One region of the Yersinia sp. KBS0713 genome, then DNA from elsewhere that is predicted to be linked to it. Evidence: predicted binding sites of a transcription regulator. Region 1 holds the regulator's gene; each other region holds the start of a gene.

Region 1 (7,832 bases):
ATGCGGAAATATTGATCCGTCCCCTGATTAACTAAATTCATATTCTCAACCAACACCGTATTCGCGTTAGATGATTGTGTGAGTTGATTCAGTGATAACAATGTATAGGCAGATACGCCGCCCCAGAGCAGGCAAAAGGCGCCAAGCACCCATAATAGCGCTGCTCTGATAGTAATATTTTTTAAAAACTGCATGTTCGTTCCCCTTATATATCGGATGGTTACCGTTAGAGACTCTGGTGTTATTTGATGACCGAAAAGCAATAAAGGACGTTCCATACAGCTAACGACAACTCCTTTCCGGCAAATTTTCATCTGACGGTTTCCCCCTGGCACCGCTAATTGCAACCTTGCGGTTACACAACGGTTATCGGCAATGAGGTTATAAGGTTGAGCAACTCACAAAAATTTAATATCGCATAAACTTGATACCCGCCCGGCAGGGTTTTCTGGCATGATGCTGCGCTATGAAATGTGTTATATTATTGGGCAGAAAGCGCAATAATCTGCATAAATATTTGAATTTATAAGGTATTAAGTTATATGGCGACTGTAGGCATTTTCTTTGGCAGCGATACTGGCAATACCGAAAACATTGCCAAGATGATCCAAAAGCAACTGGGCAAAGATGTTGCTGAGGTTCACGACATTGCCAAAAGCAGCAAAGAAGATTTAGAAGCCTTCGATATCCTGCTGATCGGTATCCCAACTTGGTATTACGGCGAAGCACAATGTGACTGGGATGATTTCTTCCCGACACTAGAAGAGATCGATTTCAACGGCAAGCTGGTTGCCCTATTCGGTTGCGGTGATCAGGAGGACTACGCAGAGTATTTCTGTGATGCGATGGGCACCGTGCGCGACATCATCGAACCACGTGGTGCCGCGATTGTCGGTCACTGGCCAACAGCCGGTTACCACTTCGAGGCCTCCAAGGGCCTGGCTGATGATGATCACTTTATCGGTTTAGCCATTGATGAAGATCGCCAACCGGAACTGACGAATGAACGTGTTGATGCTTGGGTAAAACAGATCAGTGAAGAGATGAATTTGTCTGAAATCACCGGCTAATACGCCATCCCGAAAACGCTGTGGTGTATTGAGCATCGCCCAGCGTTTTCGTTGCTTTTCATCCCTTTCACCCTTCTCTGTTAAGCAGCCCACAGATCCACATCTTCATTCGTGAAAAATAAAAATAAGTCGCTACAACTTTTTAACGTTATCGCTAGCGAACATAAACTAAAATGATGCTACACCCCCATTCATCAATACACCGCATGATTAATCTGGCAAAGTGTGCAATTATATCTTTGTTAACAACCACGGTTTTCATTTGGGGCGAGCAGTTCTATAATGAGACGTAATTGTAATTATTACGCCACGGATGTCATAGGCTGAACAGCCTTAATTTGAATCGATAGTAACAGGACTGAATCCGCATGACTGACAACAACAAAGCCTTAAAAAACGCTGGCCTTAAAGTAACACTGCCCCGGCTGAAGATTCTGGAAGTGTTGCAAGATCCGGCGTGCCACCACGTCAGCGCGGAAGATCTTTATAAAAAGCTGATCGATATCGGTGAAGAGATTGGTCTGGCGACGGTTTACCGCGTACTGAATCAATTTGACGATGCCGGTATTGTGACCCGCCACAATTTCGAAGGCGGTAAATCAGTCTTTGAGTTGACGCAGCAACATCATCACGATCACCTGATTTGCCTGGATTGTGGCAAAGTGATCGAGTTTAGCAATGAAGCGATTGAAACTCTTCAACGTGAAATTTCTAAGCAACACGGTATCAAGCTGACCAATCACAGTCTCTATCTGTACGGCCACTGTGAATCCGGCGATTGCCGTGAAAACGAGTCTGCGCACGATAAAAGATAATGCCGCATTATCGCATTGATCTTATAAAGATTTTAAGCACTGAAAAAAACCCCGGCAAGCCGGGGGAAAACCATCAACTCAACTTCACTTAATTTTGTTTACCACAAAACAGGGTAAACAGCAGATAACAACAGACACAGCGATTTGAAACCCATCATCAGACTTTAACTGGCTCGGCCCGGCTATGACGTTTACCATCCGGGCTGGTTGAGCGGATCATTACATCACCACTGACTTTAGGTTGCACTTTGGCATCATACTGCTGCCATTGCTTACCACCATCAGTGGAGTACTGGATAATCAAGCCCGGTAAGGAGATATTAGCCTCCAATAGACCCGCGACCACTCGTGCTCCCGGTACCGGCAGCCGGTAAGCGATGCCCGCTTTATCCAGTTTCGCCAGTTCACGTTGACCCATAATGTTGGCAAAACGCTGCCAATCAGTGTCCAACGCCTTGGTATCCACCAGATGCGTCTCGCCGCCTCTGTACTCCCGACCCGCTTGATAATCTTGCTCCCATGACGCACGATGCCAGGCGCGCTCCGCCAGCGGTAATGCCCGTGGGAAGATCATGTACTCCATCTGCTCATCGGTACGGACAGTTTCATTCCACGACTGACCGGAGATACCGTGCACACCAGGCCATGGCTTGTCGCTCTTCGCACTGAAGTGATTACCATCGCGATCAACAGAGGTTTCGGCGTTTTGCGGCATGTTGTCTGGGGCGAAACTGAACACTTTCTCCTCGTCATTAAAGCGGGTTGCCCAGTAGTAGCCACGTTCGCTCGGGTTAACTTCATACGGCATGTCGAAGTAGACATAATCCGGGTTGGACGCCACCACTTCGTAGCCTTTATTGGCCCAATCATTGATTGAGTCGGCACCGCCCCAGAACAGGGTGTCCCAGAAGTTGACACCAACACGTTTGGTCGCAAACTCTTTCGCGTCTTTGGCATCCTTCAAGCCATCCTGCCACGCTTGCATTTTTTCGATGCCATGGGCATTAACCAATTTACTCACTTCAATGGCGAAGTAGCTGGAGAGATGCTCCACATCCTGAACTTTGCCCTGCTTGACCATCTCTTGACAGACCTGCGACTTGGCCCATGGCTTATCTTCAACACTCTTATCAATGATGCCTTTGCCCGGCTCAATTGGGCCGTTTTTGTCCTGGAACCCCGACCCCAGACGGATATTTTTCGCCTCATCACCGCCAAAGTGCCAGGTGGTCAGCGGCATACCAGCCTCTTTGTGCATCTGAGCCATTTCGCCAATCACTTTATCGACAAAGCGCTTAGAGGAGTCCAGACATGGGTTCAGATAACTTTTGCGCTCATAGAACTGCACCGAGGTGGTGTTGGAGTCATCGGTAGGATCCAGCAGGCGGAATTCATTAGCCTCTTTCTCTTTACCCTGCTTCATCAGATTGTTGTAGCGGGCCTCCATGGAAACGACCGCGGCACGAGCATGGGCTGGCATGTCAATTTCAGGAATAACATCAATCTGGCGCGCTTGGGCGTATTTCAGGATCTCGATGTAGTCATCGCGGGTGAAATGGCCGCTCCCCAGATTACTGCTATCCGGGCCAGACCCCAGCTGCGGCAACAAACAGCTGTTTTCAGTCAAGTCGTGACAACGTTTGCTGCCCACATCGGTTAACTCTGGCAGGCCTGGGATCTCAATGCGCCAACCCTCATCGTCGCTTAGATGGAAGTGGAATTTGTTCAGCTTGTAGGCGGCCATCTGGTCCAGTAAACGCAGCACCGCCTCTTTGGTTTTGAAGTTACGGCCAACATCGAGGAAGAGACCACGGTATTCAAAGCGCGGGGCATCTTTTGCGTCTAGCGTGGCGATTTTTTGGCTGCCGTCAGTGGGCACTAAAGAGAGGATTGATTGCAAACCATAGAACACACCGGAGGGATCAAAACCAATGACCTGTGCGCCTTTGTCACCAATTTTCAGCTCATAGGCACCGGAAACCGCTAAGTCGCCTTTAAACACCGCCGGTTGAATCGAGGTTTTTATCGGGAAGCCCGTGGCGTTCAGTTTCAGGCCGAGTAATTCGAAACGCTGCTGTACCACCTCGGCAGCCGGTTTAGGTAAAGCGCTCAGATCCAGTGCCACGCCCTGGCTCAAATTCACGTCTTGCGGATGAATTTTGACCTCCATTGGCGTCGGAATAATCTGCCCGCGTAGGTTTGCTGCCGTTAATGTTTTCACCGCTTCATTTTTGACGAAACGGGACTCCGGCGTCATCAGCACGTTATTGTCATCTTTGGTACGTTTCCACTGATCGCCCGTAAATTGGGTTAGATATTCGTTGATATCTTCAGTGTCGGTACTTTTCAGCACCTTGGGTTTCGCATCGCCGGAGGTGGCATACCAGCGCGGCATAAAGTCAGTGGCAAACAGCTGCCAATATTCACCCGTTATCGGGATTTCAACCGCCTGATTGGCAGGAAAACCGGCGAATTTAGCCGTAGGTTCAATTTTATGCAGGTCACCGGTCAGGTGTGTGATGCTGAATTGATCGTTATCTACCGTCAGAATTTGGCGAATGCTGTGGAAGTAAATGGCCCAATCCCGGCCTTTGATCTCATCCCCGGTGTTGGTCAGAGTTATCATTACTTGGTTGCAAGATGCCCAATCAGCCCCCAACCTGGCGCAATCAACACCACTCTCACCAGCACGGTTATCCAATACTTTATAGTTAACTTTCAAGGTGCTGAGCTGGTCAACAATCTGTTGATTGGCGGTGTCCGCATTGGCGGCCCCCATCAAGCCGAAGGTCGCGGTGATCGCCGCTAACGTATTTAATTTGAATCTGTTCATCACTAACCTCATCCGTAATTAATAATTGCAGCCAGAGTCACTACTGGAAGTATTGCTGCTGGCTGAATTATTGTTAGCTTAATTGCTACTCTCAGAATGGTTTCAAGCTTAGTTATTGGCGCGAATTTCTTGCCAAAGTTTTCCGCACTGCGCCTCATAGGCCTGACCATTACCGGTATGCGCCGCGTCAATACAGCGCTGATAATCCAATACCCGAACCGTCTCTTTCTCAGTAAAAGCTTGATGCGCTCTCTCTTGTTTCAAGACATTCAATACCGCTTTGCAGGGGATTAATCTCTCCGGCGAGCCTTCACTGGCATTGATACAAGCGCTGTATGCTTGCTTCAGCTTAGTGTCTTCCGGTTGAGCCGGCGCTTGCGGCGCACAGGCACTCAATCCCAATACCACGGCAATAATAAAAAGCGTTTTCTTCATAGCAGGTGCTCCATTATGACCCCGGAGTGGTTACCGGGGAGGGCAATCAGAAGATGGTAAATGGTGCAATTACGATGAATTTAACGTCTTTCTCATCCTGGAACACATTGCCGAAACCACCGCCAAAGCTTGGAATATTGGTATGGTTGTCGTACATGGTGTAATGCAGTTTGAATAGGGTGCCTTTCGCCCGACCCTCTTGCAGCGTGTAGAGCACATCAAAGTTCCATGCGGACTCTTTCAGGCGGGTATTTTGGTCGAATTTGGGGTTACTGCTTGGTTTTGCATCCCAGCCATAGGCATAGGAAGTCCCCACTGACCAACCCGCTAAGTTCCAGTTTTTCAGGTCATACATCACGCCACCAAACAGCGCTTTTTCGCCGTTGGCGTTGAAGTCAGAACGAGAATCCCACCAAACGTCCAAACGGCCGTTGGAGGTCGCATAACCTGGGGTCATACGTTGCAGGAAGTAGCCTTGGTTGCCTTCAGCTTTGGCCCAAGTCCCTTCCAAACGCAGGTCAAATGGCCCGGTGGTGTAACCCAGAGTTAATGCTTGCAACCAGGCTAAGCCGTCATAGACGTCATTCACATTGCTGGCACCACCATCAACTTTGTCTTTCGCGCCGTAGAACTGGTAAGAGGTACGCAGATCATTGCCCGCAACCGGGAAGGCGTACGAGGCTTTGGCAAAATACTGATCCATGTAGTCTTTGGCCTGGCCGAATGCCGCTTCCATCACCAGCTTATTTTTGAAGTCGTATTTGGCACCGATTGAGTGCAGGTAACTCACGCCGGTCAAACCATCCGCCTGACGGAAGTTGTACATATTCTGATACCACGGCGCTTTATATTCATCGGTCCACATGTAGGACATGGACAGTGCACCCGCTGTATCAAAATCGAATTTCGCACCGCCTTCAGCACCACGATAAGTCCCGGGCATGAAGCTCCAGTGTGGTGCTAACAATGTCTGCCCTGTCGGTTGGATATAACCACCACGCGCCCAGAAATCACCAAATTTGAATTTGGCTGCCGCCTTATACACGCTGACGCCACTCTTATCGCCAGTCCATTTTTCATCCCAGCGAGTTTTAGCATCACTGAAACCAATTTCGTTTGGTGCTGCCGGGCCACTGTTGGTCATTTCAACTGCACCGAAAGCGGCCAGGTCGATACCAAACATGTCTGCCGCGTAGCCGGATGAGAAGTCCAGATTGGCGTTAAAGGTGGAGTGATGCAGGTTAGCAACATATTTGCCATACTCTGCACTGCCCGGCGTTAAATCCTTACGGTCACGCTGACGCTGCCAATAATAGATACCGCCAGTCAGTGACGAATCATCCACAAAGCCTTCAGCCCTGGCCTCTGGGGTTGCCATAAACCCCGTTCCTAACAATGCGCCCGCGACAGCGAGCACTAACGTTTTACGTTTAGCATCGTGCGTAACCATAAGAAAAAATTCCTCTTTGACATCACATTTAAAGTGCTTTGCCTATGTCCACCACAGCTCACAGGTTCAGCCTCAAAAAAACCCTAAGTGGGTAAAATTTAGCTGGGGAGAGATCTCCACCAGCTGTTACTTATTTAAAAAAACGTCTCTTTCGATAAACGCTCTGAAGATTGCTGCTGGGATACAGACTATTTTTCGCGACGCGAATTATCAATTAAAAAAGTCAATAATTATTCAAAGTATGACAACGAGCACATAACTGTGAAAAAATATTACAGAACTCACAAAAGCTTTAAAAACAATGCATAAGCTTCTCAGTGAACTCAAAAATCGTCTCTCATTGACATCTTGAATGGTTTCAGCAAATACAATAAAACACGGAATATTCCAGTGGAAAATCACATTATTTCCCTGGTTAATTTGTAAAGCGAATATTTAAGAAAGACTTACAGATCGCCACGTCATCACGCGCAAAGAGGGTAATCAGTCGATATTGACCAAAAGAAAATGCAGAAAAGAGGAAATTGAATAGGCGGGTCTAATGTTTAATAAACAAAACAAAGGGTATTTTTAAGCATAAAAAAGGCGTGGACTTAGCCACGCCAATTAAGTTGAATCTAAGTGCTAAAGCTTAGTTTGTCGCTTTGGCAGCCCAGGTATCACGCAAACCTACTGTGCGGTTAAAGACCAGCGCATCAGGGCGGGAGTAGCGGCTATCAGCACAGAAATAACCTTCACGTTCAAACTGATAGGTTTTCTCTGGCACAGCACTCGCCAGGCTTGGCTCAACGAAGCCCTGACGGATAACCAAAGACTCTGGGTTAATCGTCGACAGGAAATCTTCTGCGGCTGCCGGGTTTGGTACACTAAACAAACGGTCGTATAAACGAATTTCCGCAGGCAAGGCATGTTTAACCGAAACCCAGTGAATAACGCCCTTCACTTTACGGCCATCTGCGGGATCTTTATTTAATGTTTCGGCGTCATAGCTGCAATAAAGCGTCGTAACATTACCTTCAGCGTCCTTCTCGACACGTTCAGCTTTAATCACGTAAGCATTGCGCAGGCGCACTTCTTTGCCCAGTACCAAGCGCTTATATTGCTTATTCGCCTCTTCGCGGAAGTCAGCGCGATCAATATAAATCTCGCTATCAAATGGAACCTGACGGGTGCCCATATCCGGATTATTCGGATGATTTGGCATCGTCAACCACTCTTCACCAGCCGCA
Region 2 (7,832 bases), 960 kb from region 1:
AGCTCACCTTGGGGCTGCGGATTTTAGCCGATTGGGCGCAGGGTATCAGTTTTGAACCGACGGCATTTGATAAAGAGCGGCAGGTGATTGTCGAGGAGTGGCGCTTACGTCAGGGGGTGGGGTTCCGCATCAATCAGGCATTGGAGCGCTTGCGTTATCACGGCAGCCGCTATGGCGAACGTGATCCTATTGGTTTGCTGGATGTGGTGCGGCAAGCGCCGGTCAGTGAGGCGGTCAACTATTATCAGCAATGGTATCAGCCGCAACGGATGGCCTTGGTGGTGGTGGGGCGGTTTGATGCGGACAGTTTGCGCCAGCAGATCAACAGGTTATTTGCGATGCCCGCCCCTCAACAGCCCGCGCGCGATGATGCCCACTGGCAGAGTTTTACCCCACAATCGGGCTTACTGCTCAGCACGGTATTTGATGCTGAACAGGGGACGCGCATTATTCAACTCGCGCTCCAACGTGATCTGGCGGTCCCGCTAAACAGTGCTAATGGGCAGTGGCGCGACCTGCTCGATACCCTGTGGCTGACCATTTTTAACCAGCGGCTATCATTGCTGGTGGATAACGATCTGTTATCGATAGCGAGCATCAATCAACAAGGCGCACTGCTGGATAACCGCCGCATTCAGCACCTGATGATTGCCCGACCACAAGGCAACGACTATAACGGCACCCTGCGCCAGCTATTCACCGAGCTGCAACGGATGGCGACCACGCCGGTGAGTGACGCCGAGTTGAAGGCGGCGCGTCAGCAAATTCTAACGAAACTGAGCCAGCAGGCCGCCGGAGAGAGCCGCTATCAGCATGATTATTTGGCGGATAATCTCACCACCGCCATTGAATTTGATCTGCCGATGCTCAACAAACAGCAGCAATTGGCGATGACTCAAAGCTGGCTTGAGGCGATTGGCCCACAACATGTTCAGGCGCAAGTGGCTGAATTACTGGAGAAAGGAACGGCCCGTTTGGCGCTGATTGGCCCTGACAGTGATCAATCGCAGGTGGATAAAAAGCAGCTGGCGGCGATGTGGAGCAGCATCCGTCAGAGTGCGCCGGGGGCATTCACCCTGAAACCGAAACCTGTCACTCTGACGGTGACGCCGCCGACCGCCGGTAAAGTGGTGCAGCGCCAGACCTTGCCGATCCCTGATACCCAGCTCTGGAGCTTGAGCAATGGCATTCGGGTGATTATCAAAGCCAATAACCGCCTAAAAGATGATGTGCAGCTATCACTGCGCATCCCCGGCGGGCGCTCACTGGAGGAGGATAAGCAGATCGGCGAAGTGAACTGGGCGATGCGACTACCCGAAGTGAGTGGTTACGGCCAGTACAACCCGCGCCAGTTGGCGCAGTTAGCCAAGCAAGCCGAGGTGGCGATCGCGCCTTATGATGAGATGTTGTTCCATGGTTTGCGCGGCTCGGCACCGGCTGACAAGCTGGAGCTGCTGCTGCAACTGCTCTACCTAAAAATCACTGCCCCTCAGTTTGCCGCAGATAAACTTACGCAGCAAAAACAGTCATTTGCGTTAGGGATAGAGAAACAGCCGGTCGAGCGCCGCTTCCTCGATAGCATCACCGAGGTGGGCTATCAACATGGCGAACGGCTGCTGGTCACGGCGACGGGGCCGTGGCGTGATTTTACGGTGACAGGGCTTGAACAGCGCCACCGCCAGCTGTTTGCTACCACGCAGGATATGACGGTGACACTTAGTGGTGCGCTGGATGAGAAACGCCTTCAGCCGCTGGTAGAGAAGTGGTTGGGCGGCCTGCCACGCAGTGAGCAGCGCTTGCACTGGCGCGATTTGGCGATCAAGCCGCTGAATCAGGCGATGAGCCACGACTATCCGCTGGCGAGCAGCCCGAAAACCATGGTCAGTATGCAGTTCTCGGCCGAGGCGCAATGGTCGCAGCCGAATCAGTTGGCGCTGCAGCTGTTGGATAAAGTCGTCACCTTGCGGCTACGTTATGCCATGCGCGAGCAGGCCAGCGGCATCTATACTTTGGGCTTCTCACAACTGCTGGCAAAACTGCCGCAGCCTTACTATCTGGCGCGACTCAACTTCACGTCAGCCCCTGAAAGGGCGCAGGAGATGGCGCAGATGGCGCAAAAAGTTTTGCAGCAAATCGCCGCTGAGGGCGTCACGCCATCGGAGCTGGAGAAGGCGAAAAAAGCGTGGTGGATTGAGCAGGACGCCAGCCGTACCAGTGCCAGCTATTGGACTGATGCGCTGGCACAGGTCGCCAGTGATGACGGCAACTTTGCGCTGTTGGCACAAGAGGAGTCGCAGTTGAAGGCGGTCACTCTCCAGCAGATCAATGAGCTAGCTGCGCAATGGTTGGGGCGTAATCCGAAAGTCTTTAGTTTGAGTCCGGCGAAAACCTAACTTTCTCCACCATGGGAGCAGTTAAAACCCATAACGTTCATCTATAGAAGAGGCGGGACATCTTAAGGTTTTTAAAGTGGCCTTAATAATAAGGGAGTGGAGTATTCCGAAAAATGGATATGTTTCACCCTCGCTAATAAGGGTATAAGAATGTATTGAATTTTCCCCTTGACTTAAAATGTCCTACTTTTATTGCTAACGAGTTAATCAATGTTATCTGTTATATGTAAATTACCCTGGCTCTTGCCTTTGGTACTATTAGTGGCTTGCCAGCAGCCAGTGAATAAAACGATTCGACCTACCGCTCAGCAGCAAATCAAACAATTATCAGCATTGGTTGCCGGGGCGCATTATCTACAGAAAAATTGTCAGCGGATGGAAGTACCTGATGAGGAGGTGCTGGTAAAAACAGCGCTGAATCTGGCGGTTTCCCGCCATTGGGACATCAGCGTACCCGCTTATAAATTGCTTGAAGAGCAGAGTCAGCAACGCTATCAGGCGCTGGTGAAAGAGAACGATGCAGAAAAGCCCTTGTGCACAGAGCTTAACTTATTGATGGTTGATTTTGTCAATGAGGCTCAGCGCAACATCGGGTGATGCTGCGCTGTTACCCTGCTAACGGTAGCACTGGAGAAATAGCATTTACTAACCGCTAGTTCGCCGTCGCTGCGGCTCTATTGGTCGCGACCGCCAGCGAGACGCCCGCCGCCCGCAATCGGGTTAATATACTGAATAATAAGGCACTTTTTGTATCACTCACCATCCGTGGACTCGGCACCAGACCCGTCACACTGAGCACAATGCCGTCAGGGCTTAATTGGCTAAATTTCACCGAGGGTGCCGGTGTCGTGAGTATTGATTCGTGCTCTTCGTAGGCTTCTATCAGCAACGCCTGCGCCAGTTCCACATCCAAATCCAGCGGGAAGGTCAGCGCGATGGTCACCACCCCTTGGGCATTGGCCATGGTGGCATTGCGCACATTTTGCGAAATCAATTGGGAGTTGGGCACGATAACCGTCGAGCGGTCACTGAGCTGGATTTCAGTAGCGCGAACATTGATACGGCGAATATCACCCTCCACCCCACTGATACTGATCAAATCCCCCACCTTAACCGGCCGCTCAGTCAGCAAAATAATCCCGGAAATAAAGTTCTTCACGATCTCCTGCAAACCAAAACCGATACCTACCGATAGCGCACTAACAATCCAGGCTAACTTATTCCATTGGATGCCGAGCACCGATAATGTCAGCAGAATCACCAGCACGTAGCCAATATTACTGAATAGCGTGACCGCTGAGGTTTTTATGCCGTTATCCATCTGGGTTTTGGGCAGGAAATCATTATTTAGCCAGCGGCGTGCCGCTTTTAAGATATATAGCCCGACAAGCAGACAAATAGCGGCATTTAGTAAGTTGGTGGGAACAATATTTAATTTTTCCAACCCTTCGCCGCTTAACAACTCCATGGCTTTTTGCAGCAATGAAATCGGGGTGGTAGAGCCAAAGGTGCCGTTGAGCAGGGCGATGATCGCCAGCAATATCAGGAGCACTTTGCTGGTGGCGGATAATAATGTCGCGGCTTGCGCTAAATGGCGATCATCAATATTCAGTGATTGCTTAATGGCTTTACCGGCGCTGCTGGTGGGGGAAAAGAGACTTTCCGCTGAATCAACGAACAGGTGGACTAATAAATATAAGCAGGCAAGAACCAGACAACTCCACACCAGTTTGTAGCTTAAGAATTTTGCGAGCGCGATATAACCGACCAACAGTGACAATAATATGGCGATAGCCGTAATACCAATGGCGAAATGAATCAGCCCCGCTAAGGTGGAGTAAGCTTCCGGTTTTTCGCCATTGATAATCAGATTACGGCGCACCCGATTGGCCCGTAACGGAATAATCGCCGCAGTGAGTGCCATTAACAGAGCCGAGATGCCATTGCCAAAAATAGCCCCGGAGACGCTGATATTGATCATGTTATTCATCTGATCAATCGCGCCAAAAATCATGATGCAGCTGGCTAAGAGCGGCGGGAACAGCTTCAGTGAGACGGCAACTTCATCGGCAATGGCGGGTAAACGCCATGAGGGGCGCTGGTTGGATAAAAATGCTCGCCCCAGACCCGCGACTAATGCCGAGAAGAACATCAACTGAACAAAAGCCAGCGAAAAATCCATCACTACCTGTGATACATCCGGCGTGCGGGTAAAGGCCTGCGTAATGCATTGTGCCATCGTCACCGTAATCAGCACGGTCGATAAGGTGGTAGCCGACGCCATAAAACTGCGGCGTAGCGGGCCTTGCGGCAGGCATTTGGTACAGAACCAGGCGGTCAGGAGATCAAGGGATTTAAAACCAAATACGCCGATCAGCAGTGTCAGCAGCAGGTACATTGAGGTACCAAGCCGCCATTCGGGTTCCCACGCAGCACTCCAGGCATCGCCAAGTTCTTGCATAAAATCTTTTAAGCGTTGGTCATCATCGCTATTCGGATTGACAATCGGCGCCCAGAAATTGGCCCCCAGAATGCTGCCGGAATTTAGGGCGATTTGTGATTTTAGGGCGGTACGCCGTAACGAGGTAATCTGGGTGGCCAGGTTCTCGGCATTAGTTTTAATCGCCTGAGCCTGATCATTCTGCCCCTCTAACTGGACTTTCCGAGTATTCAGTACCCGCCGCTGTTGGGCCACCACTGGGGTCTCTGCTAATGCACCGGCAACTGGGGGCGGGCCTAACACATCCAGTTGCGCTTGCAGTTGTTCCCGCTTGGGTTTCAGATCGGCGAGCAGTATATCGGCATCACGAACCAGCGCTAATGCGGTTTCATTTAGCACACTGAGCTGATTGTCGGAGGCGCTGACAGAGATGCTCTGTTTCAGTTTATCGAGCTGTTTTTGCAAGCTAATTAGCTGCACCGACACCGCCGGTTTAGCCGGCTCTTCACTGCTGTCAGATGTGGCATCTGCGGCTGTGGCGGCAAAGGCTACTCCGGCTGTAGAGGTAAAAACCAGCACCAGCAGCAGACAGATCAGCGCAGAGTATTGACGCGAAACAACGTACCCAATCTTTTTCATAAAACCGGTTAGCCTGAAAGTGAGTGCCACGATTATCCCAAGAATTTAGTGTAGACCCAGGGTCTGGCGGCCATTGTGGCATACACCACCTATTCCTGAATAATCTTACTCTGATAATTACGCACTCAAATCAAATGATAAAGATAATAATTCTCATTGTAATTATCGATTCTATTTAATAGATTGTCCGCTGCACTGATGGACCCCACAATATGTGGCGCGCAAGCAAGGGTATTTGCGATGCGGAAATAGCAATGGAAGCTAATTAATAACCCTCTATTTTATCTGCTTAATTATCTGGGGAAGATAACGATGCTCTCGGCTTTCATCATCAAGCGTTCTGCTGTTTTGTGTTCATTGGCGATATTTATTCCATTAGCGTCGGTTGCCGACGATACGATAGAAGTGACCGCTAAAGCGGGCCACGCGGCCGATTTACCCACCTTGGGTTACACCGCCAAAACTACCAAAGGGGCAACGAAAACCGACCAGCCGTTAATTCTGACGGCACAGGCGGTTTCAGTGATTACCCGCCAGCAGATGGACGATCAAAATGTCGCCACAGTTAACCAGGCACTGAATTATACGCCGGGCGTTTTTACTAACTTCTCCGGTGGCGCGACCCGCTATGACACCATTGCCCTGCGCGGTTTTCACGGCGGGGATGTGAACAATACTTTCCTCGATGGTCTGCGCCTGCTCAGTGATGGCGGCAGCTATAATGTGTTGCAGGTGGATCCTTGGTTCCTTGAGCGCATTGATGTGATCAAAGGCCCCTCTTCGGCGCTATATGGTCAGAGCATCCCCGGCGGTGTGGTGATGATGACATCCAAGCGCCTGCAATTTACCTCTGAAGGCCATTTCCGTCTGACCGGCGGCAATAACAATACACAATCTGCGGCCTTTGATTATACCGATGCGATATCTGAGCATTGGGCATTTCGCCTCACAGGGATTACTCGCAACAGTGACACCATGTATGACCATCAGCGCGAAGAGCGCTATGCGATCGCGCCGTCACTGCTATGGCAACCGGATGAAAATACCTCGCTGCTACTGCGGGCTAATTTGCAAAAAGATCCCTCCGGTGGTTCCCACAGCTCAGTACCGGCGGATGGCAGCATCTATGGGCAAAAGTTGAGTCGTGGCTTCTTTGATGGCGAAAGTGACCGCAATGTATTTAAGCGCTGGCAGCAAATTTATAGTTCTGAATTCTCACATAAATTCGATGATGTCTGGTCATTCCGCCAGAATGCCAGCTACACCCACTCCAATACCCAACTGGAGCAGGTGTATCAAGGCGGTTGGAATAGCGATCGCACATTAATGAATCGTTATTACTCCGGTGAGGACTCCTCACTTAATGCCTTTGCCGTGGATAACCAACTGGAAGCGGATTTTGCCACCGCCGCCGTTGGCCATAAGGTGATGCTGGGCTTTGACTTCCAGAAGTTCAGCAACAATCTGCGCAGCGACAGTGCCTATGCCACCACCCTGAATCCTTACACTGGCGTGTCTGGCGGTAGCACGCTGTATCGCGACTATCTGCTGACCACTCCCGGCATCAACACCTCTTACCTAAACCGCCGCTATGAGCAGAGCGGGGTTTATCTGCAAGATGAGATGACGCTAGATAATTGGCACCTGAATTTATCTGGTCGCTACGACCGAATGAAAACAGAAAATAGTGATAAAACAGCGAATAGCAGTGATGAGCGCACCGATAATCACGCCAGCGGGCGCGCCGCCTTGCTCTATAGCTTTGATAGCGGCATCTCGCCATATGTCAGTTACAGCCAGGCCATCACGCCAAGTCTATTCCCGGATGCGCAGCAAAAATTACTGAAACCGATGACCAGCGAGCAGTATGAAGTGGGTATCAAATACCAGCCGCCGGGCAGCACGTCACTTTACTCCGCCGCTCTATATGATCTGACACAAAATGATGTGGCGAACCGCGCCGTGCCGGCCACCTATTATGTGCCCGCCGGTAAAGTGAATTCGCAGGGGCTGGAGCTGGAAGCCAGAAGCCAGATTAGCGATCGCTTAAGTGTGATCGCCGGCTATACCTATAACCGAGTTAAATTCAAAGATGCCATTGATGGTAATGATGGCAATACGCCAGTGTTAGCGCCATCAAATATGGCGTCGCTGTGGGCGCAATATGAAGCGGGGTATGGCATTAATGTCGGTGCAGGTATCCGTTACATTGGCAAACAGTGGGCTGATGATGCCAATACCTTGCGGGTGCCTTCCTATACTCTGGGTGATGCCTCTGTTCGTGCGGATCTTGGCACCTGGGCGGCCTCGCTGAAAGGCGCATTTATTCAATTGAATGTAAATAATATCGCAGATAAGAA
Region 3 (7,832 bases), 470 kb from region 1:
GTCGGCCCTGGTAGCAAGCGGACAGTGCCCCCTTGCGCCAGTTCGCCATAGCGCTGTGCCAACGAGCGCAACTCACCCCGCTGCTGTTCGCCCATCCACTTGATCAGTGCCTGATGGGCAGTTTGCAATGTTTCACGGCCAGCGATATTGGGTGCCGACTCACTATCCTGCTGCGCCAGTGTGTTAATCACCGCATCTTCTGGCCGATGGGACAGCAGACGATATAAGTAGAGTGGCCCGCCGGCTTTCGGCCCGGTTCCGGATAGCCCCTCACCACCGAAAGGTTGGACACCCACTACGGCCCCGACCATATTGCGGTTAACGTAGAGGTTGCCCACTTTGGCTTTTTCAGTGACATGGGCAATGGTTTCATCAATACGGGTATGAATACCTAAAGTTAAACCATAACCCGATGCATTTATTTGATCGATTAGCGTGCTGAGGTTCTGGCGCTGGAAGCGCACGACATGCAGCACCGGCCCGAAGATCTCTTTTTGCAGCTCATCAAAGCTCTCCAGCTCGATCAGTGTCGGCTTGATAAAGGTGCCGCGTTGCCACTCTTGCTCATCCTGCGTGTTGGCGCGCGCCGCTTGGTAAACCTTACGCCCTTTGGCGCGCATTGCTTGAATATGGCGCTCAATACCGGCTTTAGCGTCGGCATCAATCACCGGCCCGATATCGGTAGAGAGGCGCTCTGGATTGCCCATGCGGCATTCAGCCATCGCGCCACGTAACATCTGTAACGTATGCTCAGCAACATCATCCTGAACACAGAGAATACGCAGGGCAGAGCAGCGTTGCCCGGCACTGTCGAAGGCGGAGGCCACCACATCCGTCACCACCTGTTCGGTGAGTGCTGATGAGTCGACGATCATGGCATTGAGGCCCCCGGTTTCGGCAACCAGTGGCGTTGGACGACCTTGCGGGTCGAGTCGGCCTGCAATGCTGCGTTGCAAAATGGCCGCCACTTCAGTGGAGCCGGTAAACATCACGCCGCGCACGCGGTCATCATTTACCAGTGCTGCCCCGACACTATCACCCTGGCCCGGTAACAGTTGCAACACACCGCGAGGAGTGCCGGCTTCCAACAAGATACGCACCGCCTGCGCGGCAATCAGCGGCGTCTGTTCTGCTGGTTTCGCTAGCACACTGTTACCGGCGGCCAGTGCAGCGGCGACTTGACCGGTAAAGATAGCCAGCGGGAAGTTCCACGGGCTGATACAGACCACCGGGCCTAGTGGGCGATGGCTGTCATTGGCGAAATTATCTCGCACCAGTCCGGCGTAATAGTGGAGGAAATCAACGGCCTCGCGCACTTCGGCAATGGCATTACTGAAGGTTTTACCCGCCTCGCGAACCAGTATCCCCATCAGGGTTTGCATCTGAGCTTCCATCAACTCGGCGGCACGCACCAGGATTGCGGCGCGCTCAGCCGGTGGTGTGGCAAACCAGATAGCACCCGCACTGGCGGCAGCATCCAGGGCGCGGCTGACCTCAGCCTCCGTGGCTTCGCGTACGTAACCGACGATATCCATCGGTTCCGCCGGATTGATCACTGGCTGCAATGCGCTGTTATCAAGCTCAACGCCACTATCTAGCTCGGCATCAATGATAGGTTCTGCCCGCCACACCTGGCTGGCACTGGTGAGCAGGGCGCTGGAGAGTGAGGCCAGGCGATGTTCGTTGGCCAGATCTAACCCGCTGGAATTGGCCCTCTGTTTGCCGTACAACTCACGCGGCAATGGAATGCGTGGATGCGGTAAACCGAGCTGACCTTCAGTTGCCGCAATAGCCTCTACGGCACTGACCGGGTCTGCGACCAGCTCATCCAGCGGCAGTGTGGCGTCCGCAATGCGGTTCACAAATGAAGTATTCGCCCCGTTTTCTAACAGGCGGCGCACCAGATAGGCGAGTAGGGTTTCATGAGTGCCTACCGGTGCATAAATACGGCATGGGCGGTTCAGTTTGCCGTCGGCGACTCTCCCCACCACTTGCTCATACAGCGGTTCACCCATGCCATGCAGGCATTGGAACTCATACTGGCCGGGGTAGTAATTCTGCCCTGCGAGATGGTAAATCGCCGCTAAGGTATGGGCGTTATGGGTTGCAAATTGAGGGTAAATCAGGCTAGGCACCGCCAGTAATTTGCGGGCGCAGGCCAGATAGGAGACATCGGTATACACTTTGCGGGTATAGACCGGATAACCCTCTAAGCCCTCCACTTGGGCGCGCTTAATTTCGCTGTCCCAATAAGCCCCTTTGACCAGACGAATCATCAGCCGGCGGCGGCTACGCTGAGCCATATCTATCACAGCATCAATAGTTGCCGGGCAGCGCTTCTGGTAAGCCTGGATCACGAAGCCGATACCATTCCAACCGGCAAGTTTTGGCTCAAAGCAGAGTTTTTCCAGCAGATCGAGTGAAATTTCCAGACGATCGGCCTCTTCTGCATCAATGTTGATCCCGATGTCATACTGGCGGGCTTGCAGGGTGAGCGACAGTAATCGCGGGTAAAGCTCATCCATCACTCGCTGGTATTGAGCACGGCTATAGCGGGGATGCAGGGCGGAAAGTTTGATTGAGATCCCCGGCCCTTCATAAATTCCGCGTCCATTCGACGCTTTACCAATGGCGTGGATCGCCTGCTGGTAGGAGAGCAGATAGGCCTGCGCGTCAGCTTCAGTCAGTGCGGCTTCCCCCAACATATCGTAAGAGTAGCGGAACCCTTTATCTTCCAGCTTACGGGCATTGGCCAATGCTTCGGCAATGGTTTCACCGGTGACGAATTGCTCACCCATCAGGCGCATCGCCATATCCACGCCTTTGCGGATCAGGGGTTCGCCACCTTTGCCGATAATGCGGTTCAATGCACCGGAGAGTTTGACTTCATTATGGGTAGAGACCAGATGCCCGGTAAATAGCAGGCCCCAGGTGGCGGCATTGACAAACATAGATGGGCTGCGGCCCAGATGGGAGTGCCAGTTGCCGTTGCTGATTTTATCGCGGATCAGCGCGTCACGGGTAGGTTTGTCGGGAATACGCAGCAGCGCTTCCGCCAGGCACATCAATGCCACGCCCTCTTGCGAAGAGAGGGAGAACTCCTGAAGCAAACCTTGCACGATACCTGCGCGGCCATTCGCACTTTTTTGATTACGTAGCTTCTCGGCAATGGAGTAGGCGAGTGAATGTGTCGCTTGCGCTAAATCAGCGGGCAAACGTGCTTGCGCCAGTAGCATGGGGATAGCTTCTGTTTCCGGGCGGCGGTAAGCGGCAGTGATGGCGGCGCGGGCCACTGATTGTGGCAACACCTGCTCGGCAAAATCTAAAAATGGCTGGTGGGCGCTGTCAGCGACTTGCGGCATAATGTCGTCCGCTTCGGATTGAGGGGGGGCATGGGTGGTTGGTAGCTCAGGTAATTCACTGCCACTCTCCAGCCGCTCTAAATAGTTAAAAATGGCTTGCTTAATCAGCCAGTGGGGTGTGCGGTCAATATGTTGTGCTGCGGCCTTGATACGGTCGCGTGTTGCTTCATCGAGTTTCACACCCATTGTGGTACTAGCCATGCTGCCAGGCTCCTTTTATAAGGGGAGTTATCATTTTATTTCAGACAATATCAATCATGTTGCAACTTTGTGCAACCGTGTTAAATCAGGTTCGTGAATGAACTGTGAAATTAGTCCGGTTTTTAACAATTAATCAGCAGGGGCGATGACGAGAATATTACGTAGCATGGTGACTAACCCTAATAATAATAGGGTTTGTGGGGTGTTTACCTAAGGTGTGACTCATTTTGTTATGGAAGGTGTCACTCCAGACAGGGATTAATGTGATGTGGCGTGAATTTTTTGTAAATAAATTGTTTAAATTGTTGTGGGTGGAGAAAGTCCTCCACTAGGATAACCATCGCAAGATAGCGGTTTGCTAGCAAATAGTTGTACTGATAATTTATCTGAGGTTAATCGTTCGTCCCTGGTGCAACTGAGTGTCACGTTCCGACCGCCAGAGATAAACATGACGCCGCACTCAGAGAGAAGAACTAAAAATAGCGGGACATATTAAAACGATAATACGCACTATGGAGACGTTGCATGACCATGAATACACCAATGTTGGTGACTTTTTTAGTTTACATTTTTGGGATGATATTGATTGGCCTTATGGCCTACCGGGCAACCAATAACTTTGATGATTACATTCTGGGCGGACGAAGTTTAGGCAGTGTGGTGACTGCACTCTCTGCCGGTGCCTCCGATATGAGTGGCTGGCTATTAATGGGGCTGCCGGGTGCCATTTTCCTGTCGGGTATCTCGGAAAGCTGGATAGCCATTGGTTTGACGATTGGTGCTTACCTTAACTGGAAGTTGGTTGCAGGACGTTTGCGGGTGCATACCGAAGCCAATAATAATGCGCTGACACTGCCGGATTATTTCACCAGCCGCTTTGAAGATAAAAGTAAATTGCTACGGGTGATATCAGCCGTGGTTATTCTGGTCTTCTTTACCATCTATTGCGCTTCAGGCATTGTTGCCGGTGCACGTCTGTTCGAAAGTACCTTTGATATGAGTTACAGCACTGCATTGTGGGCCGGTGCTGCTGCCACTATCGCTTATACCTTTATTGGTGGTTTCCTGGCGGTCAGTTGGACCGACACCGTGCAGGCAACACTGATGATTTTCGCCCTGATATTAACGCCGATTATCGTTATTCTGGCTGTGGGTGGTATCGATACATCAATGATGGTTATCGCGGCGAAAAATCCAGCCAATATTGATATGTTCAAAGGACTAAACCTGGTTGCGATTCTCTCATTATTGGGCTGGGGTTTAGGCTATTTCGGTCAACCACATATTCTGGCGCGTTTCATGGCGGCAGACTCCCATCGGACTATTCGTAGCGCACGCCGCATCAGTATGACCTGGATGATCCTCTGTCTGGCAGGGACTATCGCGGTGGGCTTCTTTGGTATTGCTTACTTTGAAAACCACCCGGAACACGCGGGGAACGTCAGCCAAAATGGTGAGCGGGTATTCATTGAGTTAGCCAAACTGCTGTTCAATCCATGGATTGCCGGTATTTTGCTCTCCGCGATCCTGGCGGCGGTAATGAGTACCTTAAGCTGCCAACTGCTAGTGTGCTCCAGCGCGCTGACAGAAGATCTGTATAAAGCCTTCCTGCGTAAAAAAGCTAGCCAGAAAGAGTTAGTTTGGGTAGGTCGTGCCATGGTGTTGCTAGTGGCATTAATTGCCATTGCGCTGGCAGCGGACCCCGATAACCGGGTTCTTGGTTTGGTGAGTTATGCATGGGCGGGCTTTGGCGCTGCATTTGGCCCAGTGGTGCTCATCTCGGTGACTTGGCCACGCATGACCCGTAATGGCGCGTTGGCGGGGATGCTGATTGGTGCTATCACCGTTATCGTCTGGAAACAGTACGCCTGGCTGGGCTTGTACGAAATTATCCCAGGTTTCGTGTTTGCCAGTATCGCCATTGTTGTCGTGAGCTTGATGGGTAAAACACCAAGCAATGCGATTACCGAACGTTTCCACCATGCTGAAGCTGAGTTCAAAACCGTTTAATCACCACGTTGGCTCTACTTACATCGGCCCCCTGTTTTTACCGGGGGCTTTTTTTTTTACAGAAAATCCTGTGTGCCTTTGATGGTGATATGAATGGCTATCTTGATGAATTTATTTGTTATCTAACCACTTAGAAACAATTTGCCACACTTTGATTAACAATATTCTTACGGCGTCTATTGAATTTCTTTTTAACAGAATGATAATCACTATCGTTTTAAGTTTTACTTTTCTTTACGCCAATTGACATTACTTGTCATCATCGAGCTATACCCATACCTACCGCAGGGGTTCTGGCATGTTCGTCCCATTTCTTATTATGTTTCGTGAAGGGCTGGAGGCCGCGCTGATTGTTAGCTTGATCGCCAGCTATCTTAAACGTACTCAACGCGGTCAATGGATGGGGGCAGTTTGGATTGGCGTGATAACAGCGGCGGCGCTCTGCCTGGCTATCGGCATCTTTATTAATGAAACCACCGGTGAGTTCCCACAAAAGCAGCAAGAGCTGTTTGAAGGGGTCATCGCGGTGGTGGCAGTTTGCATATTAACCTATATGGTTTTCTGGATGCGCAAAGTATCCAAGTCGGTGAAAACGCATTTGGAAGGTGCTATCGATAGCGCGCTAAACTCTGGTCGTAGTCAGGGCTGGGCCTTGGTGGCAATGGTGTTTTTTGCCGTGGCCCGTGAAGGGCTTGAATCGGTGTTCTTCTTACTGGCGGCTTTCCAGCAGGATGTCGGTATGGGCGCACCCATCGGCGCAATATTGGGGCTGACCTGCGCCATTCTGGTCGGTATGGCTATCTACTGGGGCGGCATTAAGTTGCATCTGGCGAAATTCTTCAAATGGACCAGCCTGTTTATTCTATTTGTTGCCGCAGGGCTTGCCGCGGGCGCGATAAGAGCTTTCCATGAAGCGGGTCTGTGGAACCATTTCCAAGCTATTGCGTTTGATCTGACCAATGTGCTCTCGACCCACTCACTGCTCGGCACCTTCCTCGAAGGCATGTTCGGCTACCAAGAAGCGCCAACAGTCAGTGAAGTGGCAGTCTACTTTATCTATCTGATTCCGGCATTAATCCTCTTTTTCCTTCCACCACGCACCACGGCGGCCTCAACCGTACCTGCTGTGCGGAAAGCTAACTAATCATTTAGGGATTTATCACATGTCTAACCGGTTCTTCCGTCGCACTGCTTTGCACGCCGCTCTACTGGCACTGCCTGCTGTGGCTATCAACGCGCAAGCTGCTGATATTCCACAAGTTAAAATCACGGTTAATGATAAGCAGTGCGAACCAATGGCGCTGACTATTCCCGCCGGTAAAACTCAGTTTATTGTCCATAATGTCAGCCAGAAAGGTCTGGAGTGGGAGATCCTCAAAGGTGTCATGGTGGTTGAGGAGCGTGAAAATATCGCCCCTGGTTTTACCCAAAAGATGACCGCTAATCTGGAACCGGGTGAATATGATATGACCTGCGGTTTGCTGAGCAACCCGAAAGGTAAGTTGACCGTCACGGCGGCTGGTGCTGAAACAGCAGTGAAACCGGATGCCATGGCATTGGTTGGGCCGATCGCTGAATATAAAGTTTATGTCACACAAGAGGTTGCCCAGTTAGTCACTCAAACGAAAGCCTTTACCGATGCGGTGAAAAAAGGGGATCTGGCCCTGGCCCGTAAATTGTACGCGCCGACGCGCCAGCATTACGAGCGCATTGAGCCGATTGCGGAACTGTTCTCTGATCTAGATGGCAGTATCGATGCCCGTGAGGATGACTTTGAGCAGAAAGCCGCTGATCCGAAATTTACCGGTTTCCACCGTTTAGAAAAAATCCTGTTTGGCGACAATACCACCAAAGGTGCAGATAAATTTGCCGACCAACTCTATCTGGATACCCTGGAGCTGCAAAAACGTATTACCGGCCTGACATTTGCGCCGAATAAAGTGGTTGGCGGGGCCGCGGGCTTAATTGAAGAAGTTGCGGCCAGTAAAATCAGCGGTGAAGAGGATCGTTACAGCCGCACTGATTTGTGGGATTTCCAGGCCAACGTTGATGGCGCACAGAAAATTGTCAATCTGCTGCGGCCACTGCTGGAAAAAGCCGATAAGCCGCTGCTGCAAAAAATCGATGCCAACTTCAAAACAGTGGATAGCGTATTGGCTAAATACCGCACTAAAGAGGGCTATGAGTCCTACGAGAAGTTAACCGATGCCGATCGTAATGCGATGAAAGGGCCAATTACGGCGCTGGCGGAAGATCTTG
Region 4 (7,832 bases), 2.1 Mb from region 1:
GAAAATGATAGTGCAACTTATCAGTCGGTATTCCTTAATCGCCTAATGGCTCAGCAAGGTGTATTGGGGGCTTTTATAACCAATAATAACGCGGTCACTGCTAGTGTAGAATTTAGTGATAACATATCAGATATCATCGCTAATAAAATGAGCAAAGTATATACAGATCAAAAACTAGCACGTTATAGTGTTAGCTATACCTATAGCCCCCTTTTTTTCCCGATTCCCTCCGTCTGGTCTAATATATTGTTATCTCGCGAGGTGATTTTTGTACAAGAAAATTAAGCGTAATAATTTTATTCTCAACTGCCATGGTTCGGTAATTATCGAATTCGCATTTGCGGTTTTTATTATTACACTGCTTATCAAAGTGTTGCTCTCAGTGGCAACATATCAATCAACAGTGGGTAAATTGGATCGTATCTCATACTCTATTGCCGGGATAGTAAGGGAGCGGAGTAAATTATATGGCAGTGACTATCGTCTGACTCAGATGCAAGTTGAGGAGTTAAAACGTCTCGCTGAAAAAATGCTATTAAATTCGGGCATGAAGAGTTCTAACTTGGCGATGACAATTGAGACATTGCATTTTTTGCCGAGCAATCCTGAAATAAAAGATATTGATAATCAGAATACTGTTTCAGTTAGCCTCGGCTCATGCCAACCAATACGACCACTATCTAAGATGATAAATTTGTCACCCTATGCCCATACTGGCCGCTGGATACCGCTGTATCAAGTCACATTATGTCTGCCGACCGCAGGGGGAGGTTTGGCTATTCCGATAACATCGTCAGCTGTGGCGATTGAACGCTAACGCCTAACTCATAGCAACATGATAATAAAATTAATAAGGAAGTTTATGCTCACTAATAGATCCATTTTTCGTCCCGGCAATCTACTATCTCTCTTTATAATAATAAGTCGGAAATTTATAAAAAATGATAAAGGAGCCATTTTATTACCCTTTATTATAATATTGCCATTTTTCATTGCACTATTATTTCTGTCCTTTGAGATTTCGCAGCTATTGCAAAAAAAAGCTAAACTCTCTGATGCTATTGAGCAAGCGACATTAGCATTAACGGTCGAGAATGATGACCTACCGGACGAGCTTCAAATGAGAAAAAATGTTTATTTAGTCTCTAATTTTTCTAGTGCATATTTGCCATTAGAGCATTTCTCAGTACCGGAGATCGATATAAAAAATAATTGTGGCCAATTGACATATAATGCGAAGATTACCATGAGCTACTTTGCTAATTTCTTATCTAAAACAGCTATGACAAATACAATCACCACAATAGGCACTGAAGATAATGGTGCTGCCATAAAACAAGTATCTACAATTCAAGATAAAGCTACTGATGTCATCTTTGTGGCCGACTATTCTGGATCAATGAATGAGGGTTTTCATGGTAAAGTCCCAAGAGGAGAAAAAATAAATGCCTTAAGAGATGTATTTAACCGATTGAATGGTAGCATCCTCAAAAATAGCAATATTAATCTTATTGGTTTCGTACCCTTCTCGTGGGGAACAAAAAGAATCGTAATAGAGAATAATCAAGAAAAAAAGTATTGTCATTTTCCTTTTGTGCCCAAGCTATATAGAGCAGATAATAACTACTTTCGGCAATACACTGTATCTGGACTAAAAAAATTCCCTGGACTGGAAGGATTGACTGATATTGATAAGATTAACTATGGGGAACTAACGTTGGGAGAATATAACACCCTTACTAACGTCATAAAAAACATGGCTAAACAGGAATATAGAAATAAGGCACTGGAGTTCCTCCGCATTACACTTAATATTCCAACATACATGCAACAAATGATATTTATAACGACTACCATTGATTATGACGCAACAATTAAATCAATAAATTCAGATGCACAATATATCGATATTCCATTAGATGATATAATAAACGAATCTATTTGCCTGAATAACTCCAATGCATACTCACTAGATAGTCATAATAGTCATGATGACCTCATAGATAAAATGATAGCTATGTCACCTTTGGGCCAAACACTCGTCAGTTCTGGGATATTATATGCCAATACCCTATTTAAAAAAGAAAGCAATAACAGTAATAATAAATTAATGGTAATTATCTCTGATGGTATTGATGTATTTATAAATGATACCACAATACAACAAAGTATTTATATATCCAAGACACTGATAGATAAAGGGATGTGCGAAAGAATCAAAGAAAATAATATTAAAATGGTTTTTATCGCCATCAAAGATGGCTCAAATGAAACTAACGAACCAGCAAATTATATTGATTGGAAAAAATGCGTCGGTGAGGATAATTATTACTACGTATCTGATGCCCACGAGCTAGAAGCCGCTCTCAGGCAGTCATTAACAACAACCTCTAGCGAGGTAGTAGGCCGCAATATACCTAAGCATTAGCATCAGGCGCGGTCACACTCACCGCGCCTAAGAGAGGCTATTTAGCGCCGCCCGCTTCCATGCCGACCAAACCAACCTTGAGATATCCTGATTTGCGTAGCGCATCCATCACGCTCATCAGGGTCTCATAATCCACCACTTTATCCGCCTGGAAGAAGATGGTGGTCTCTTTATTGGATTGAGTCACTTTATCTAGTGCCGCTGCCAGTGTATCGCGATCAACCTGCTGGTCACCGACATATAACTGGTTATCCGCTTTCACCGTCAGGAAGACCGGTTTCTCCGGCCGTGGCTGCGGCACCGCTGACGATGCCGGTAGATCCACTTTGATATCCACCGTGGCTAATGGCGCGGCCACCATAAAGATAATCAGCAAAACCAGCATGACATCGATAAACGGCGTCACGTTAATTTCGTGCAGTTCACCGCTTTCATCGAGGTTATCATTCATCCGCATCGCCATAGATCACCCCGCACGCAGTTGATGAGGCTGCTTAGATGACTTTGCTTCACTGCTGCTATTCAGATCGAGGTCACGGCTTAACAGCAGTAGCACCTGTGCTGCGACATCACCCACTTGCGCACGGTAAGAACCAATCAGGCGAGCAAAGATGTTGTAGATAACTACCGCTGGGATGGCGGCGACCAGACCCAGCGCTGTTGCCAGCAGGGCTTCAGCAATGCCCGGTGCCACGACCGCCAGATTGGTGGTTTGTGAATGAGCAATGCCGATAAAGCTGTTCATGATGCCCCAAACTGTACCAAACAGCCCCACGAAGGGTGAGATTGCACCGATAGTGGCGAGGAAACCATTGCCTTTGCCCATTTGGCGGCCAATGGCTGCCACCCGCCGCTCTAAGCGGAAAGCGGCACGCTCTTTAATGCCGTTGTTGTCATTCGACTCTGCTGACAATAAACGTTCGTTCTGCGCTTCACGAAGCAATAGGCTGCTGATGCTATCTGAGGCAAATACCTCTGCACGCTCTGATGCGGTATCCAGATCCGTCACTGCGCCGATGACTTCATGCTCTTGCAGTAAGCGGCGGCGCGCGCGGAATAGCTCGGTGCCTTTGGAGAACAAAATGGTCCAGGTGACAATTGATGCCAATACCAGGCCAATCATCACCCCTTTCACCACCACGTCGGCATGTTGATACATTCCCCAGACAGATAAGTCCATCGCCAGCCCTTGTGGAACGGGTGCCGCTATTGGCTGAACTGTCGCCGCCGGGCTTGCTTCGCTGTTTACTGCTGTTGCAGCGACGGCAGTTAGCTCCGGTGCCGGTAGCGGGGTCGATGTTGCTGTTGTTGGTGCCGCAACAGATGAAGCAATGGCACTGCTGTTGCCGGGTGCTGCTTGTGCATGACCTGCTAAACCGGCCACTAGCAGTAATGCCACTACGCCTGTCATCATCCGGCCTTGCACGAATGATCTATCTTTAATCTCTTTGCCAGCTGTTTTCACGCTGTGCCTCCACCCAATATACATATCAATTTAAGGACGAAATCAGCTGCCGATCATATCAAACAAATGGGGGATTGATAGTAATTATCATTAGTGTTTACGCCGATTTTTTGCGAAAAAAAGAGAAATTGCCTGATATCAGGGACTACGCGACTTCGACGCACCAGATTGAGCTATTGGCTGTACAGCGGGAGTGCCATTAAGTGTAAAGATGGGAAATTGATTAATTGAGCGTCATAACACCTGCGCAACCTAAAATACCCCCTATTTATGATTCCTTAATAAATCTCCCATTTCGCGACTTCCGTAGCATTTTCCCATGACAAACCCACAGAAAACAGCGGGTCACCCTATTGAGTTTTTTTCATGCTAAAAACTGCGCCTACACAACAATCATCATGTTAACGTAAGAAATAATTTCCCCTATAAATGCTGTCAATGAAATCTGGGCATAGCTGATAAAAAGGTAACAACGAAATCATGTCTGCAAATAAGCCAACCACCGAAAAACTGGAAACCATCCTGGTCAGCGCGGGCAGGAGTAAAAGATTCACCCAAGGCTCGGTTAATACCGTGATTCAGCGGGCATCGTCTCTGGTTTTCGACTCCGTTAAAGCGAAAAAACAGGCCACCATCAATCGGGGAAATGGCGAGCTATTCTATGGCCGCCGCGGCACCTTAACCCATTTCTCCTTGCAGGAGGCGATGACTGAGTTGGAGGGTGGCGCGGGCTGCGTTCTCTATCCTTGCGGCGCGGCGGCGATCAGCAATGCCATTTTATCCTTTGTTTCAGCCGGCGATCATGTGCTGATGACCGGTTCGGCCTATGAGCCGGCTCAAAGTTTTTGCGATAAAATTTTATCGCGCATGAGTATCACCACGACCTATTTTGACCCGATGATTGGCGCGGGTATCGCCGCCCTGATCACCCCGCAAACCAAAGTGGTGTTCCTTGAGTCCCCCGGCTCTATCACCATGGAAATACAGGATATTCCGGCGATGGTGAGGGCTATCCGCGCGGTGGCACCTGAGATAATCATTATGATGGACAATACTTGGGCGGCTGGTGTGCTGTTTAAAGCATTAGATTTTGATATTGATATCTCCATCCAATCAGGAACCAAATATATTATTGGTCACTCTGATGCCATGTTAGGAATTGCTGTTGCCAATGCGCGCTGTTGGGAGCAACTGCGGGAAGACTCTTATCTGATGGGGCAGATGGTCGATGCTGACACCGCCTACCTTGCTAGCCGTGGGTTGCGCACTCTTAGTGTTCGCCTAAAACAGCATGAGAAAAACAGTATCGAGATAGCCCACTGGTTGGCTCAGCGCCCAGAAGTTGCGGCGGTCTACCACCCGGCACTGCCTGACTGCAAAGGCCATGAATTCTACCTGCGGGACTTCACTGGCTGTAACGGTTTATTCTCCTTTGAACTAAAACAGGAGCTAACACAGCAGCAGTTAGAAGCCTATCTCGACCACTTCACTCACTTCAGCATGGCCTTCTCATGGGGCGGTTTTGAGTCCTTGATTCTGGGTTATCAACCCAAAGATATCCGCGCGATCCGCCGCTATGAGGGCGAAGGAATTAACGGCACGTTATTCCGCCTGCATATTGGTCTGGAGAGTGTTCAAGATTTGCAAGACGACTTGGCGGCTGGCTTTGAGCGCATTAAAGCTGCGCAGGAGTAGGTTCTGATCGGCATGACTTGTTTTAGTTTTATCGAAATGACTTGTTTAGCGAGGTGACTTGTTTTAGTGAGGTCACTTGTTAATGCGCGGTGACAATCTCCGCGCATTCATCCTCTTTTACAAAAAGAGTATCAACAGCACATATATATCCCCTCAAAAATTCAGTTATTGAGGATAAGATCAATGTGGATCAGCGCCAATGCGGATACACTAGGTCACTCCACACCAACAGTTGTCCTTACCGACAATATCCTCACACGATAGGCAAACAGGAACAGAAATGGATGTATTACGCGAAATCCTTCATGCCTTATGGCAGCAGGATTTTAGTAAACTTGCCGACCCGAATGTGATTTGGGTTATTTACGGCATACTCTTTACCACCCTATTTTTAGAAAACGGTTTGCTGCCGGCTTCTTTCCTCCCCGGAGATAGCTTGCTGCTATTGGCGGGTGCATTAATTGCCAAGGGGGTCATGGGGTTCTTGCCCACCATGATCATTCTGACCATTGCCGCTAGTCTGGGTTGTTGGCTGAGCTACCTGCAAGGGCTGTGGTTAGGCGATACTAAAGTGGTCAAAAAGTGGCTCTTGCAGCTACCGGTTCATTATCGTCAGCGCGCCCATACTCTCTTTGTACGCCATGGTCTGGCGGCCCTAATTATTGGCCGTTTTCTCGCTTTTGTGCGCACCTTATTGCCCACACTGGCCGGTATTTCTGGCCTAAATAGCGCGCGTTTTCAATTCTTTAACTGGCTCAGTGGGCTGCTGTGGGTTGGCAGTGTGGTGGGTTTGGGCTTCGCACTAAGCCAGATTCCCTTGGTTAAGCATTATGAAAATCAGGTTATGACTGCACTGATGATTCTACCCATTGTGTTGCTGTTGGTGGGTTTGGTCGGCACCCTGGTTCTGGTGTGGTGCAAACGTAAAAGCGTGACTGAGTAGCAGAGCCGTCAACATCAGTTAGCGCGCAGTTTGGCGACCTCTTCGCTCGGGGTATGGCCGAAATAGCGCTTAAATTCACGGCTGAACTGTGACGCGCTCTCATATCCCACTCTGTTTGCGGCGGTACTGGCCTTTAGGCCGTCGTGCAACATCATCATCCGCGCCCGATGCAGCCGGTAAGATTTCAGATATTGCAGCGGAGAGGTGTTGGTCACCGCTTTAAAGTTGTGATGAAACGCCGAAACACTCATGTTCACATCGGCCGCTAGCTGCTCGACATTCAAGTTATCCGCAAATTGATGCTCAATCCGTCGCAATGTTTTGGTGATTTGATTGAAGTGCCCATGGCGGTTAACCAGCGCCTGCAAAGCCCCGCCGCACTGCCCACAGAGCACATAGTAGAGAATCTCACGCACAATTTGCGGGCCAAGCACTCTGGCATCACGGGGTTTGGACATCACATCCAGCAATCGCTCGGTGGCACACAACATTTCATCAGTCAGCGCAGACGAATTAACCCCCGAACTATTGCCGAAGGGTTTATCTAGCTCGTCATCACCTATATCGATAAGTAAATCCTGTAGCATTTGGCTGTCTATATGAATCGAAATCCCTGCCAGTGGTATCTCTGGGCTGGCGAAGGTTTCACATTCAAACGGCAGTGGCACCGTTAGAATCAGGTAGTTTTTCGGGTCATAACGAAAGACCTTACTGCCCAAATAACCCACTTTATGCCCCTGAAATATAATCACCACACTGGGGGTGTACATTACCGGGGTGCGCGGCTGATGGGTGGTGGAGTATAAAATTTTCACCCGTGGCACAGCTGAGGGGGTTAAGCCATTGCCCTGAGCCAGATGGCTAATCTTCTTCGCCAGCAGCACCTGAATATCATTAACCTCTACCATGGTGAGTTCACCTGTTTCTGTTATCTAGAGCAATCTATCATCGGAAACGATCTGACATAAATTGTGCTGTATTTACCGAGTTTTCTACAGTGTTTTGGAGAAATAGGCAAGAGCAAGGCAGAAATGTGCATTGAGATATGGTGCTAAGTTGCCGACAATGGCTACCAATGTCATTAATAACGATGGAATAAAAATAATGCAAAACTTCACCCTCCACACCCCGACTAAAGTGCTGTTCGGTACTGGCCAGATAGCGCAACTGAGCAAAGAGATCCCCGCTGATGCCCGCATTTTAATCACCTACGGTGGCGGCAGTATTAAGCAAAATGGCGTGTTGGACCAAGTCCATAACGCACTGAAAGGCTTTGATTTCCTTGAGTTTGGCGGTATCGA

The links. The regulator Fur, encoded in region 1, represses iron uptake genes when iron is present. The targets are predictions, from matches to a motif close to ATAATAATGAGAACNACTATCAA.
Positions count from the first base shown of each region.
Region 2: FFE93_RS19400 (TonB-dependent siderophore receptor) is a predicted target of Fur. The motif match lies at 5,607-5,629, and genes of this name have one in related genera.
Region 3: efeU (iron uptake transporter permease EfeU) is a predicted target of Fur. The motif match lies at 5,767-5,789, and genes of this name have one in related genera.
Region 4: exbB (tol-pal system-associated acyl-CoA thioesterase) is a predicted target of Fur. The motif match lies at 3,968-3,990, and genes of this name have one in related genera.

Region 1 is NZ_CP042173.1:3,127,645-3,135,476, forward strand. It holds gene FFE93_RS14865 (methyl-accepting chemotaxis protein) at 1-194, opposite strand, end outside; gene fldA (flavodoxin FldA) at 543-1,070, shown strand; gene fur (ferric iron uptake transcriptional regulator) at 1,439-1,885, shown strand; gene FFE93_RS14880 (beta-N-acetylhexosaminidase) at 2,043-4,718, opposite strand; gene chiQ (ChiQ/YbfN family lipoprotein) at 4,827-5,153, opposite strand; gene chiP (chitoporin ChiP) at 5,200-6,603, opposite strand; gene glnS (glutamine--tRNA ligase) at 7,235-7,832, opposite strand, start outside.
Region 2 is NZ_CP042173.1:4,091,736-4,099,567, reverse strand. It holds gene FFE93_RS19415 (M16 family metallopeptidase) at 1-2,393, shown strand, start outside; gene gspS (type II secretion system pilot lipoprotein GspS) at 2,604-2,990, shown strand; gene FFE93_RS19405 (DUF3772 domain-containing protein) at 3,046-5,502, opposite strand; gene FFE93_RS19400 (TonB-dependent siderophore receptor) at 5,785-7,832, shown strand, end outside.
Region 3 is NZ_CP042173.1:2,652,891-2,660,722, reverse strand. It holds gene putA (trifunctional transcriptional regulator/proline dehydrogenase/L-glutamate gamma-semialdehyde dehydrogenase) at 1-3,563, opposite strand, end outside; gene putP (sodium/proline symporter PutP) at 4,089-5,573, shown strand; gene efeU (iron uptake transporter permease EfeU) at 5,872-6,717, shown strand; gene efeO (iron uptake system protein EfeO) at 6,737-7,832, shown strand, end outside.
Region 4 is NZ_CP042173.1:665,775-673,606, reverse strand. It holds gene FFE93_RS03180 (TadE/TadG family type IV pilus assembly protein) at 1-285, shown strand, start outside; gene tadF (tight adherence pilus pseudopilin TadF) at 269-817, shown strand; gene FFE93_RS03170 (pilus assembly protein) at 863-2,428, shown strand; gene exbD (TonB system transport protein ExbD) at 2,466-2,891, opposite strand; gene exbB (tol-pal system-associated acyl-CoA thioesterase) at 2,895-3,893, opposite strand; gene metC (cystathionine beta-lyase) at 4,374-5,588, shown strand; gene FFE93_RS03150 (DedA family protein) at 5,869-6,531, shown strand; gene FFE93_RS03145 (AraC family transcriptional regulator) at 6,546-7,439, opposite strand; gene yqhD (alcohol dehydrogenase) at 7,636-7,832, shown strand, end outside.